2 linked regions of the Myxococcus hansupus genome follow. The main gene of each other region encodes a partner of the protein of the gene in region 2 in a complex. Links are inferred from orthologs where the notes say so. Each region holds a gene or a part of one and is shown on either strand. Other genes may lie near its edges.

Region 1 (4,348 bases), 1.4 Mb from region 2 along the record:
CGTGGTGCTGGAGCGGCTCACCGGATACCGCATCTGGTTCTACGCGGATGAAGGCGCCATCCTCTGGCAGATGACGTCGCTCTACATCCTGCCCATCTGGATGGTGACCGGCCTGCTGGCTGAGTTCATCTACAGGGAGCTGATGGATCCCGACCTGCTGGCGGCCTTGGAGTCTCCGCTGCCCGCGACGCCCGAGGAGACCGAGGCTTCGTTCCAGTTGATTCGGTAGACGCAAGCGTGGCCGTCGTACCCGGACATCTCGATGAGGATGTCCTGGGCGCCGGCCACCCGCAGCCCCGCGTGGATGATGCCCGCGGTGAAGGCGGGGTAGGGGCCCACCTCGTTCATCCAGAGCTCGAACTGGGTGGGGCCGATTTCGCGCAGCTTGGACTCGGTGTAGTTGTTGCCAGCGCGGAAGTTCTGGGTGGCCCGCATCAGCGTGCGCCGCGGGCCCAGCACGCGCAGCAGCGACAGCACGGCGCGGCCCAGCATCGTCTCACGGAAGCCCTCGATGTAGGCCTCGCCCAGCTTCCCGGTTGCCTGCTCGAGGGGGAGCTGCGGGTAGAGCTCTTCCGAGGTGATGCGGAGGAACGTCATCCACGCATCGAACGCGTAGGCGGGCCGGAGCTTCTGGTCCACGTCGAGCCCCGCATGGCGCAGGCGCGCCTTGCACTCGGGCGTCAGGCGCCCGTGCAGTGCCCGCAGGTACAGGGCTTCGATGGTCTGCTCGAAAATGAGAAGCTCGTCGGCCATGAGAAGTGAACTCTAGCCGACGAGCTTCTCGATGTGAACCGCGTACCCACCCGGAGCGTAGGGTCCGGGTGGGGAACGGTCAGGGCGTCGGTGCCGGGGTCGGCGTGTCGACGGAGGTGCCTTGGATGATGGCGTTCTGCGGGAGCTCCGTCGCCATGCCGAGCACCTTCGCTCCGGCGGCCTTCGCGCCGTCCAGCGCGGTGATCAGCCGGCCGTAGTTGGTGGCGTCATCCGCCATGAAGAAGACGACCTTGTCGTCGGCCTTCTTCGCCGCCAGCATTCGCTTGAGTCGCGCGACGTAGTCGGCGGGAGGAATCTTCTCCGTGTTGATGGAGTAGCCGCCGTCCTTGTCGAGCTGCACCACGAGCTGCTGGTCGTTCGGGTCCGGAGGCGTGGGATCCTGCTCGACCTCGGTGTCCGGCACCCGCACCACGATGTCCTTCTCGAGGAGCGGGGTGACGACCATGAAGATGATGAGGAGCACCAGCACCACGTCCACCAGCGGCGTGACGTTGATCTCCGAGTTCGGCTGCGCCTGGGGCTTGACCCACTGCCGTTGCTTGCGTCCGGCCATTACTTCTTCTCCTCGACGCCCAGGGAGATCTGCTTGGCCTTGGACTTGCGAGCAATGTCCAACACCTTGCGCACGTCACCGACGCTGATCGCGTTGTCACCCTTGAGCAGGATCTTCTTGCCCGGGTCCTGCTGCATCTCCGCGGTGAGCTTCTCCTGGAGCCCCTGGTCATCCACCTGATCGTTCTCCACGAACACCTTCTTGTCCGGGGTGATGGAGAGGATGAGTGGGTCGGCTTCCTTGCCTTTTCCTTCCTTCTCGATCTCGGTGGCCTTCGGAAGCTCCACGGACTTGCCGCGCTGGAGCATCGGGGTGACGACCATGAAGATGATGAGGAGCACCAGCACCACGTCGACCAGCGGCGTGACGTTGATGTCGCTCTTGACGCCCCCCTTGGGGCCTGCTGACATTCCCATGTCTTTACCTGTTTCCTGGTAAGGAGGTGCCCGCCTTCACGGAGCGTCTCCAGCCCTCCGAAGAAGAGCTGGAGACGGGTTCACGGGAAGGGCATCGGGTCGTCCCCGGCCTCGCCCGTGACGGCTCAGGCCGCGTGCGAGGAGTGCGCGCCACCACCACCCATGTGGCGGGCAACAACGTCCAGGAACTCGTTGGACGACTCGGAGATGTCCACCGAGCGCGCGTCCACCCAGCCCTGCAGGAAGTTGTACGCCATCACGGCGGGGATGGCCACGAGCAGACCGAAGGCGGTGGTGATGAGCGCCTCGGCGATACCGGCCGAGATGGTGCCCAGACCGCCGGAGCCGGCCGCCGCCATCAACTGGAAGGCGTTGACGATACCCATCGTGGTTCCGAGCAGACCGACGAACGGCGCCGTGGAGCCGACCGTGGCCAGCAGGCCCAGGCCGCGCTTCATGCTCTGGACCTCGCGCTGAGCCTGGCGCTCGAGCGCACGGGCCACCGACTCCACCGCGACGTCCTTGTTGTTCGGGCTGATCCGGTACGCCGTCAGACCGGAGTTGATCACGCGTCCCAGGTGGCCCACGTCCTTGCCCAGGTTGGTGTTGGCGGCCGTGTTCAGGTCGCCCTTGGCCAGGATGGCACCCATCTTCGCGGCGAAGTTGCGGCTGTCAGACCGCGTCTTGCGGAAGACGATCATGCGCTCCGCCATCACGACCAGTGAGGCGATGGACATGATGCCCAGGGTGAAGATGATCATACGGGCGAAGAGGCCCGTGTGCTCCCAGATTTCTGCGAGAGTGAATTGCATGGTTGGGTTGAGCGCTCCTCCTCACGAGCGCGGGGTTGTCGGCGATACGGCTCTAAACGACGCGCCCGGAGTCAGCGCGGCAGCTTGAAGTTCAGGGTGAAGGTGTAGTCCACCTGCACGGGACGGCCCTGGAACGTGACGGGCTTGTAGCGCGACGACGCCAGCGCGTCCAGGACGGCCCGGTCCATGTGGGGCAGGGGCTTGATGATCCGGCAGTTCTCCACTCGACCTTCCACGGTGACGATGCACTTCACGATCATCGTTCCCTGGACGCGAGCCTCGAGCGCCTCACGAGAGTACTCGGGCTGAGGGCCAGACAGCTTCTCCGGACGGGTCATTCCCGCGCCGAAGGGGAGCACGTCGGTTCCCGTTCCGCCCAACTGGCCGCCAACCACGCCGCCAATCACACCACCGACAACGCCACCGACGACGCCACCCACCACGCCGCCTTCCACGCCACCTTCGACGGCCTCTTCGCTGGCCTCTTCTTGTGCGGGAGGCTCTTCGGAGGGCTCCACTTCCTTCGGGGCCTCCTTCGGAATCTCCTTCGGCTGGACGATCGCGTCCGGCTTCTTGGGCTTCTTCGGCTCCGTCTTCGGCTTGCTGGAAGAAGCGGGAGGCGGAGGAGGTGGAGGAGGCGGAGGAGGCGGCGCCATGGTCGCCTTCAGCGTGACCTCAATCTCCTTCTCCTCCAACGGTGGCGGACGCGTCGACAGCCAGACGGCCAGTCCGAACAGCGCCACATGGAGGATAACCGAGACAGTAGCCCCGACGCCGAATCGCGACCTGGGCCCCTGACCACGGTCAAGGACTGAATCGAACATGCACTAGACTCCTCTTCACCAGTGGACACCCATCGACGTCACACCGCCCGGATGAAAGGGCGCGCTACCATACAGAAACGCGTTCCGGGTTCAAGCAAGCATGGTCGACGGTAGCGGCGTGATCGGGCAATTGCCCCACTGGTTACCAAAAAGCAACGGTCTATTGACAACTGCTAGACCTCGGTTATTTTCACTTGCAGCCCACCTTGGAGGGGTCTGGTATGCACTTGAACCGAGTGCTCCGGGAAACCGGAGTTGTTGTCGCCGCAGGTCTGCTGTACGGATCGGCGGCTTTCGCACAGTCGAGCGTGATCATCGGTACCGTGATCGACGCTCAGAGCCGGCAGCCTGCCGCTGACGTCGTTGTCACCGCCACCTCGCCCAACCTTCAGGGCGAGCAGGTGGTTGTCACCGACGCACAGGGTAACTACCGCATCCCCCAGCTGCCCCCCGGCGATTATACGCTGCGGTTCGAGAAGGAGCAGTTCAAGCCGTACGCTCGCTCCGCGATCCAGCTGCGTCTGAACCGGACGATCCGCGTCAACGTCGAGCTGCTCCCTGAGTCGCTCGGTGAAGTCGTGGAAATCGTTGGCGCGCCCCCGACCATCGACGTGGGTTCCACGACGATGGGCGTGAACGTCGACCAGGAGTTCATCAAGCGCATCGCCGTTGCGCGTCCGGGTGGTAAGGGCGGCGCGACCCGTTCCTTCGAGTCCCTGGCCGAGCTGGCGCCTGGCGCCCAGAATGACAACTACGGCGTCTCGATCAACGGTTCGACCTCGCCTGAGAACGGCTACGTGGTGGACGGTCTGTCCACGAACGACCCGGCCTTCGGCGTGAACGCGAGCCCGCTGAGCATCGAGTTCGTGCAGGACGTGAACATCATCACCGGCGGTTATATGCCGGAGTTCGGCCGGTCCACCGGCGGCGTCATCAACGCGGTCACCCGGTCGGGCTCCAACGAGTTCC
Region 2 (5,816 bases):
ACCAGGTCAGCTCGTTGTCGCGGTCAATCTGGAAGCCCACGCTGCCCAGGCCGCTGAGGCTGGCCGTCTCGAAGCCCTGGCTGTTGTTGGCGGACTCGAAGGCGTAGAGCTGGTCGTTCTCGTCGCGGGAGGCGCGGGCGAAGGTGCCTTCCTGGACGCCGTCGCGGTGGCCGTAGTTGCCGCTGACCAGGTAGCCCAGGCGGCTGTTTCCGAAGCGCAGGGTGTCACCCACCGACACGCCCACGCCCATGTTGGGGAGCGCCGTGGTGCGGCGGGCCTCCCAGATGTTGGGGAAGCTGCGGAACTGCTGCGCGAGCACCTCGCGGGATTCGCCGGACGCGCCGAGCTGGGCGTTGCGCGGAATCGCGCCCGGAAGCTGGCGGCTGCTGCTGGGGAAGCCCAGCGCCTCGCCGAAGCCGCCCTGGGCCTGGCTGTTGCGCTCGCGGAACGTCGTCACGGAGTCGCCGCCCAGGGTGATGCGCGGCTTGAGCTCGAACTCGCTGGGGTAGGAGTTGGTCTCGATGAGCAGCGTGCCGCCGCCGAAGGTGCCCGGCAGGTCCGGCGTGTAGCTCTTCACGATGTTGAGGTTGGCGAGCAGGTTGGTGGGGAAGATGTCCAGCGGGACGCTGGGCTCGTCCGGCTCGGGGCTGGGCAGCAGCGCGCCGTTGAGCAGCGTGGTGCTGTAGCGGCCACCCAGGCCGCGCAGCAGCACGTAGCGGCCGTCCACCACCGTGGCGCTCACCACGCGCTTCACGGCGTCGGAGGCGCTGGAGTCCGGCGTGCGCGCGATTTCCTGCGCGCTGATGGCGTCCGACACGGCGGCGGCCTTCTTGCGCTCCTGGAGCAGCGCGCCCTCGGCACGGCGGTCCGCGCGGGCCTCGACGACGACCTCCTGCACGGCGCCTTCGTCGGCGCTGAGCGCGACGTCCAGCTTGGTCGCCTTGCCCTGCGTCACCACGACGCCGGTGATGCGGCGGCCCTGGTACACGTCATAGAAGACGCGCAGGTCATACTTCCCGGGAGGCAGCGCCACCCGGTAGTAGCCGTCCAGGTCCGTGAGCACCTGCTTCTGCGCGCCGGTGACGACCTTCACCGTGGCCTCGATGAGGCCCTCGCCGTTCGTCTCGTCCACCACGCGGCCGTAGATGCCGGTGAAGCCCGGCGGCGGAACGGAGGACTCCGCGAGCATCTCGTCGTCCATGCCCTCGGCGCCCAGGGCACCGTCGTCGGCGGGAGCGGCGGGCTGCGCGGCGGTGGGGTCGGTCTCCGTGCCCGGCTGCGCGGCGGTGGGGTCGGTCTCCGTGCCCGGCTGCTGCGCGGTGGGCGGCGTTTCAGTGCCCGGCTGCGCGGCGGTGGGAGACGTCTCCGTACCCGGCTGCTGCGCGGCGGGGGGCGTACCGGAAGGATCAGCCGCGGCGGGAGTCTGCTGCGTCGCGGGCGGAGTTTGGGTTTCCTCGGGTTCGGGGAGGGGTTGCGTGACAGGGTCGACCGCGGGAGCGGGCGCCGTGGCCGGAACACCGGGCGCCTGTGCGAACACGGGCGTAGCTGTAATGACAAGCGCAGCCAAGAAGGCGCGCAGGTTGGCAGTGCGAGACAACACGACACTCCTTACCGAGGTGCGCGTAGAGAACGCGACACGCATGGCATCTGGATGAAGGGGCTGTGACGATTCAGGCGGCGGACCGCAAACTTGGTGTCACGGTCCGCCGCGGCGCTGCATCAATCCGCGAGCTTGTCCGGCAACACGCCGACCGTGATGTCCCCGCCTCGCGCGAGGTCCAGCACGTCCATGGCGGCGCCGTACGGCACATCATCACTGGCGTCGAAAAACACAATCTTGTCCGGACGCGCGTTGAGCATGCGTTGCAGCCGGGCCACGACCTGGTCGCGGGCGACTTCTTCCCGGTTGATGCGCAGCACGCCGGACTTGTCCACCGTGAGCACCACCGGTGGCACTGCATCGGGAGGAGGCGGAGGCGCCTCCTGGTCATCACCCTTGGCGGGCACCGTCATCCACATCTGCTTGGTCATCAAAGGCGTGACGACCATGAAGATGATGAGGAGGACGAGCACCACGTCCACCAGGGGCGTCACGTTCATCGCCGGGCGGATACCGCCTTTTCCGCCTCCGAGGTCGAATGCCATGGCGTGCGCTCCTAGTTCTTCGGCTTGTCGACGACCTGAAGGTTGATGCCGGGGAAACCCAGCTCCTGCATGGCCTTGAAGAGGCCGCGCACCTCGGAGTAGCGCACGCCGCGGTCCGCCTTGAGCACCACCGGGGAGTCCGGGTCCTTGGCGCGCACGGCCTTCAGCTCGGCCATGAGCGCGTCACGCTTGAGCTCCTTGCGGTCCAGGTAGAACGCGCCTGTCGCGGAGAGGCTCACCGTGGTGGGCGTCAGCTCCTTGTTCTCCTTGTCCGGGTTCGTCGCGGTGGGCAGCTCCACCGCGGCGCCGGACTCAATCTGGGGCGTGACGACCATGAAGATGATGAGGAGGACGAGCACGACGTCCACCAGGGGCGTCACGTTCATCTCCGGCGTCAGGCTCCTACGCGGGGTGGACATCGCGGGATTCCTTGCGAGCGGCGAGCTCCGGCCCCGTGGCCACGGCGGCGCCGCTGGTGGCGGCGGCCTTCTGGGGGCTCAAGTCCTCCAGGTAGTCCATGAACTCGCTGCGAGCCGCGTCCAGGGAGAGCTGGAGCGCGTCCGCGCGGGTGGACAGGAAGTTGAACATCAGCACCGCGGGGATGGCGACGAGCAGACCCAGCGCCGTGACGACGAGCGCCTCGGCGATACCGGCGGACACCGCGCCCAGGCCGCCCGAGCCCTCCTTGGCGATACCGGAGAAGGCCTCGATGATGCCCACGACGGTGCCGAGCAGACCGACGAACGGGGCCACCGAGCCGACGGTGGCGAGCACCGACATGCCGCGGCGCACGTCCGCGCTGACGCGCTCGTTGACGCGGACCAGCTCACGCCGGGTCAGCTCCACCGGGCCCAGCTTGCCGGCCGGAGCGCGGGACTTGGCGAGGTAGTGCTTCATGCCGCCGCCCAGCAGCATGGCCAGGTGGCTGCCCTTGGTGGCCTCGGCCTCCTTCACCAGCGCCTCGTGCTGGTTCTGGGTGAGCAGCGGGCCGGCGCGGGACGCGAAACGCTTGGAGATGGAGCGCGAGCGGAAGAAGACGAAGAGGCGTTCGAAGAAGACCGCGAGGGACGCGATGGCGAAGAGGATGAGCGTCCACGCGATACCCAGCGCGAACACACCCATGTGGTTGTAGATGTCCCTGAGATTGAAATTCATGACGGGTTTGCTCCTGGGGGGCAGGTGCGGGTGTGGCGTGACGGCCTACGACTTGAGACGGAACGGAACCTTGAAGATGCGGAACACGGCGGTGGGCTGACCGGCGACGATGGCGGGCTTGAAACGCCACGTCTTCGCGGCGGCCATGGCCGCGCTGGCGAAGGGCTCGTCACCGCGCATCACCTTCAGATTGCTGACGCGGCCATCCACGCCCACCACGCCCTTGAGGATGACCATGCCTTCCAGGCCCTTGGAGCGGGCCTCGGCGGGGTACTCGGGTGTGAGGTTGGAGGTCAGCGGCTCCGGCGGCGTGCCGGACTCGGGCAGGTTGATGGGCGCGGCGCGCCCGCCACCGCCCGCCAGGGTGTCACCACCGGGAACACCGCCCACGACACCGCCCGGCACCAGCGTGCCGGTGCCACCCACGGCGATGGGCGCCGCGGCGACCGTCTCCGTGGCGGCCTCGGGAGGCTTCTCCAGCGGCACTTCCTTGGGAACGACGATGTTGGCCGGCGCCACGGCGGGCGCGGCGGGAGGCGGCGCCATCGCGGCGGCCGGCGGCGCGGGCTTGGGCGCCAGCTTCGGCTTGGGTGGAGGAGGTGGAGGCTTCACCTCGACGACGGGGGGCGGAGGAGGGGGCGGCGGACGGAACACCACATCCGTGCCCTTCTTCTCCTTGATGACTTCCGTCACCTTGCCTGCGGCGGTGATGGCGGCAATGCCCATCAGCGCGAACACGGCGACGGAGGCCGTGGTGGAAAGCGCGAACCGCCGCGCCGAATGGACGTCCGGGCCACTGTCGAAGGTCTCGAACATGACTGGACGCGCATATAGCGACGCCATGTGTCGGACCCGTCCGAAGCCCGTGACACTTTGCCTTCATCAAAATCACGGACGCGTCACGGCGACAGGCGGCCACCAAAGCAGCGTGGCAGGCGTGCCACGACATTGTGTTCAACCGTGGCGCGAGGTGCGCCCATGCGCCGAGTCTGTAACAGCAGCGCCAACAACAACGCGGCGTAAACCAGGGCGAAGGGCCGCCACAGGAGGACGTGACGGCTCCACTCCACGCCGAGCACCGAGTCGGAAACCAGGACGCCCGTGAGCGCCACGAGCCCCACCAGCACCAGGTTGGGCCGGTGCCGGCTCTCCACCGCCGCGCGGATCAACGGCCACGCCAGCACGTAGTTCGCGCGCCACGCCAGCGGTGACAGCAGCGTGACGCCAAGGCAACACATGGCGATGAGGTCCGCGGGTCCGGGGCGTGCCCACACCACCGCGGCGACGAAAAAGCCCAACGCCGCGGCCTGTGCCAAGGACATCGCACCCGGCAGCACCACGGTTTCGGGCGGATACACCAGTGACAACAACAAAGTGGGCAGCCCCTGGGTATTGGATTGCAGCGCCCAGGGTGGGGTGGTGCGCGCGAGGGTGTCTCGCCAGAGGTGGAATTGGAGGAATGTTCCATCCCCGCCGTAGTGAATCAGCAAAGGCAGGGTCAGCACGGCGCCCACCACGGCGGTGGCGCCCAGCACGCGCCAGTGGCGGCGCCACAGAAAGAAGAGTCCGACGAGCGCCGCGGGGGCTTGAGGAGGAAGGCGATGGCGAAGGCCACCCCGGGGCGCCACACCTGTCCGCGCTCGGCGCCGCGCGTGGAGAGGAGGATGAGGAGGAGGATGACGGCGTCCACCTGTCCATAGAACAGCTCGTAGGTGAAGGCCGGCAGCAGGGCCAGCGTCGTCAGGACGGGGGCCCAAGTCCAGGGCGTGGCTTCTCCCTTTCCGGGGAGGGCGCGGGTGGTGAGCCGGGCCACCAGGACGAGCGCGGCGATGGAGCAAAGGTTCCACAGCGCGACGGCGGCGCGCGCGGGCAGCAGGGTGAAGGGGAGGAAGAGGGGCGCGGTGATGGGCGCGTACTTGAACGGCATGGTGCCGTCGGACAGGCGGTAGATGTCCGTGCCCTCGAGGAAGCGCTCCGCGGCCATGAGGTAGACGCGGAAGTCCACGCCCCGGCGAGGGTGCTGGCCCACGGCGACGGCGGCCACCGCGAGCACGAGCAGCACGAGCCACCAGGCCCTCCGCGCCCACGGGGCCTGTGCTTCGGAGCCGGCGGTGCCAACCGGCGCGGCGTCCGGAACGGGAGAGGCAGGCCCGAGGGGGCCTGGGTCGGCAGCGGTCATGTGGGCGGTGGGGTGGGGTGGGGAGCGGCACCATTCCACGCCCGTCGCCGCGCACGCAACGGAGGGGCCCGGCGCGCTACAGGCCGTAGTCCTCCATCAGCTTCAACCACACCTCGCTCATGGTGGGGAACGAAGGCACCGCGTGCCAGAGCGTGTCGAGCGGCACCTCCCCCGCGACGGCGATGGTGGCCGCGTGGAGCATCTCGCCCACCTCGGGCCCGGTGAAGGTGGCGCCGACGAGGACCCGGCGCTTCTCATCCACCACCCACTTCACGGTGCCGGTGAGCCCCTTGCCCATCAATGAGGTACCGGACACATCCTGGAGGTGTTTCTCCAC

Evidence for each region.
Region 1: the proteins of A176_RS32620 (region 2) and A176_RS26905 are in contact, whole or in part, in a cryo-EM structure (PDB 9DDO), measured with the Escherichia coli proteins. The link is inferred for Myxococcus hansupus from one-to-one orthologs.

The regions. Positions count from the first base shown.
Region 1 is NZ_CP012109.1:6,901,033-6,905,380, reverse strand. Bases 1,504-4,348 are described here. They hold A176_RS26905 (energy transducer TonB), read right to left. Parts: upstream 3,380-4,348; coding sequence 2,627-3,379; downstream 1,504-2,626. Other genes in these bases: A176_RS26900 (TonB-dependent receptor), read left to right, coding at 3,601-4,348; A176_RS26910 (MotA/TolQ/ExbB proton channel family protein), read right to left, coding at 1,869-2,555; A176_RS26915 (ExbD/TolR family protein), read right to left, coding at 1,504-1,743. In the rest of the region: A176_RS26930 (hypothetical protein), read left to right, coding at 1-229; A176_RS26925 (DUF2378 family protein), read right to left, coding at 130-753; A176_RS26920 (ExbD/TolR family protein), read right to left, coding at 833-1,327; more of A176_RS26915, read right to left, coding at 1,327-1,503. UniProt on the Escherichia coli protein: Interacts with outer membrane receptor proteins that carry out high-affinity binding and energy dependent uptake into the periplasmic space of specific substrates such as cobalamin, and various iron compounds (such as iron dicitrate, enterochelin, aerobactin, etc.).
Region 2 is NZ_CP012109.1:8,277,773-8,283,588, reverse strand. The notes cover bases 1,425-4,233. They hold A176_RS32620 (MotA/TolQ/ExbB proton channel family protein), read right to left. Parts: upstream 3,301-4,233; coding sequence 2,548-3,300; downstream 1,425-2,547. Other genes in these bases: A176_RS40730 (hypothetical protein), read right to left, coding at 4,200-4,233; A176_RS32615 (energy transducer TonB), read right to left, coding at 3,346-4,116; A176_RS32625 (ExbD/TolR family protein), read right to left, coding at 2,157-2,564; A176_RS32630 (ExbD/TolR family protein), read right to left, coding at 1,720-2,145; A176_RS32635 (TonB-dependent receptor domain-containing protein), read right to left, coding at 1,425-1,642. In the rest of the region: more of A176_RS32635, read right to left, coding at 1-1,424; more of A176_RS40730, read right to left, coding at 4,234-4,805; A176_RS40725 (glycosyltransferase family 87 protein), read right to left, coding at 4,799-5,362; A176_RS32605 (dihydrolipoyl dehydrogenase family protein), read right to left, coding at 5,556-5,816. UniProt on the Escherichia coli protein: Involved in the TonB-dependent energy-dependent transport of various receptor-bound substrates. Protects ExbD from proteolytic degradation and functionally stabilizes TonB.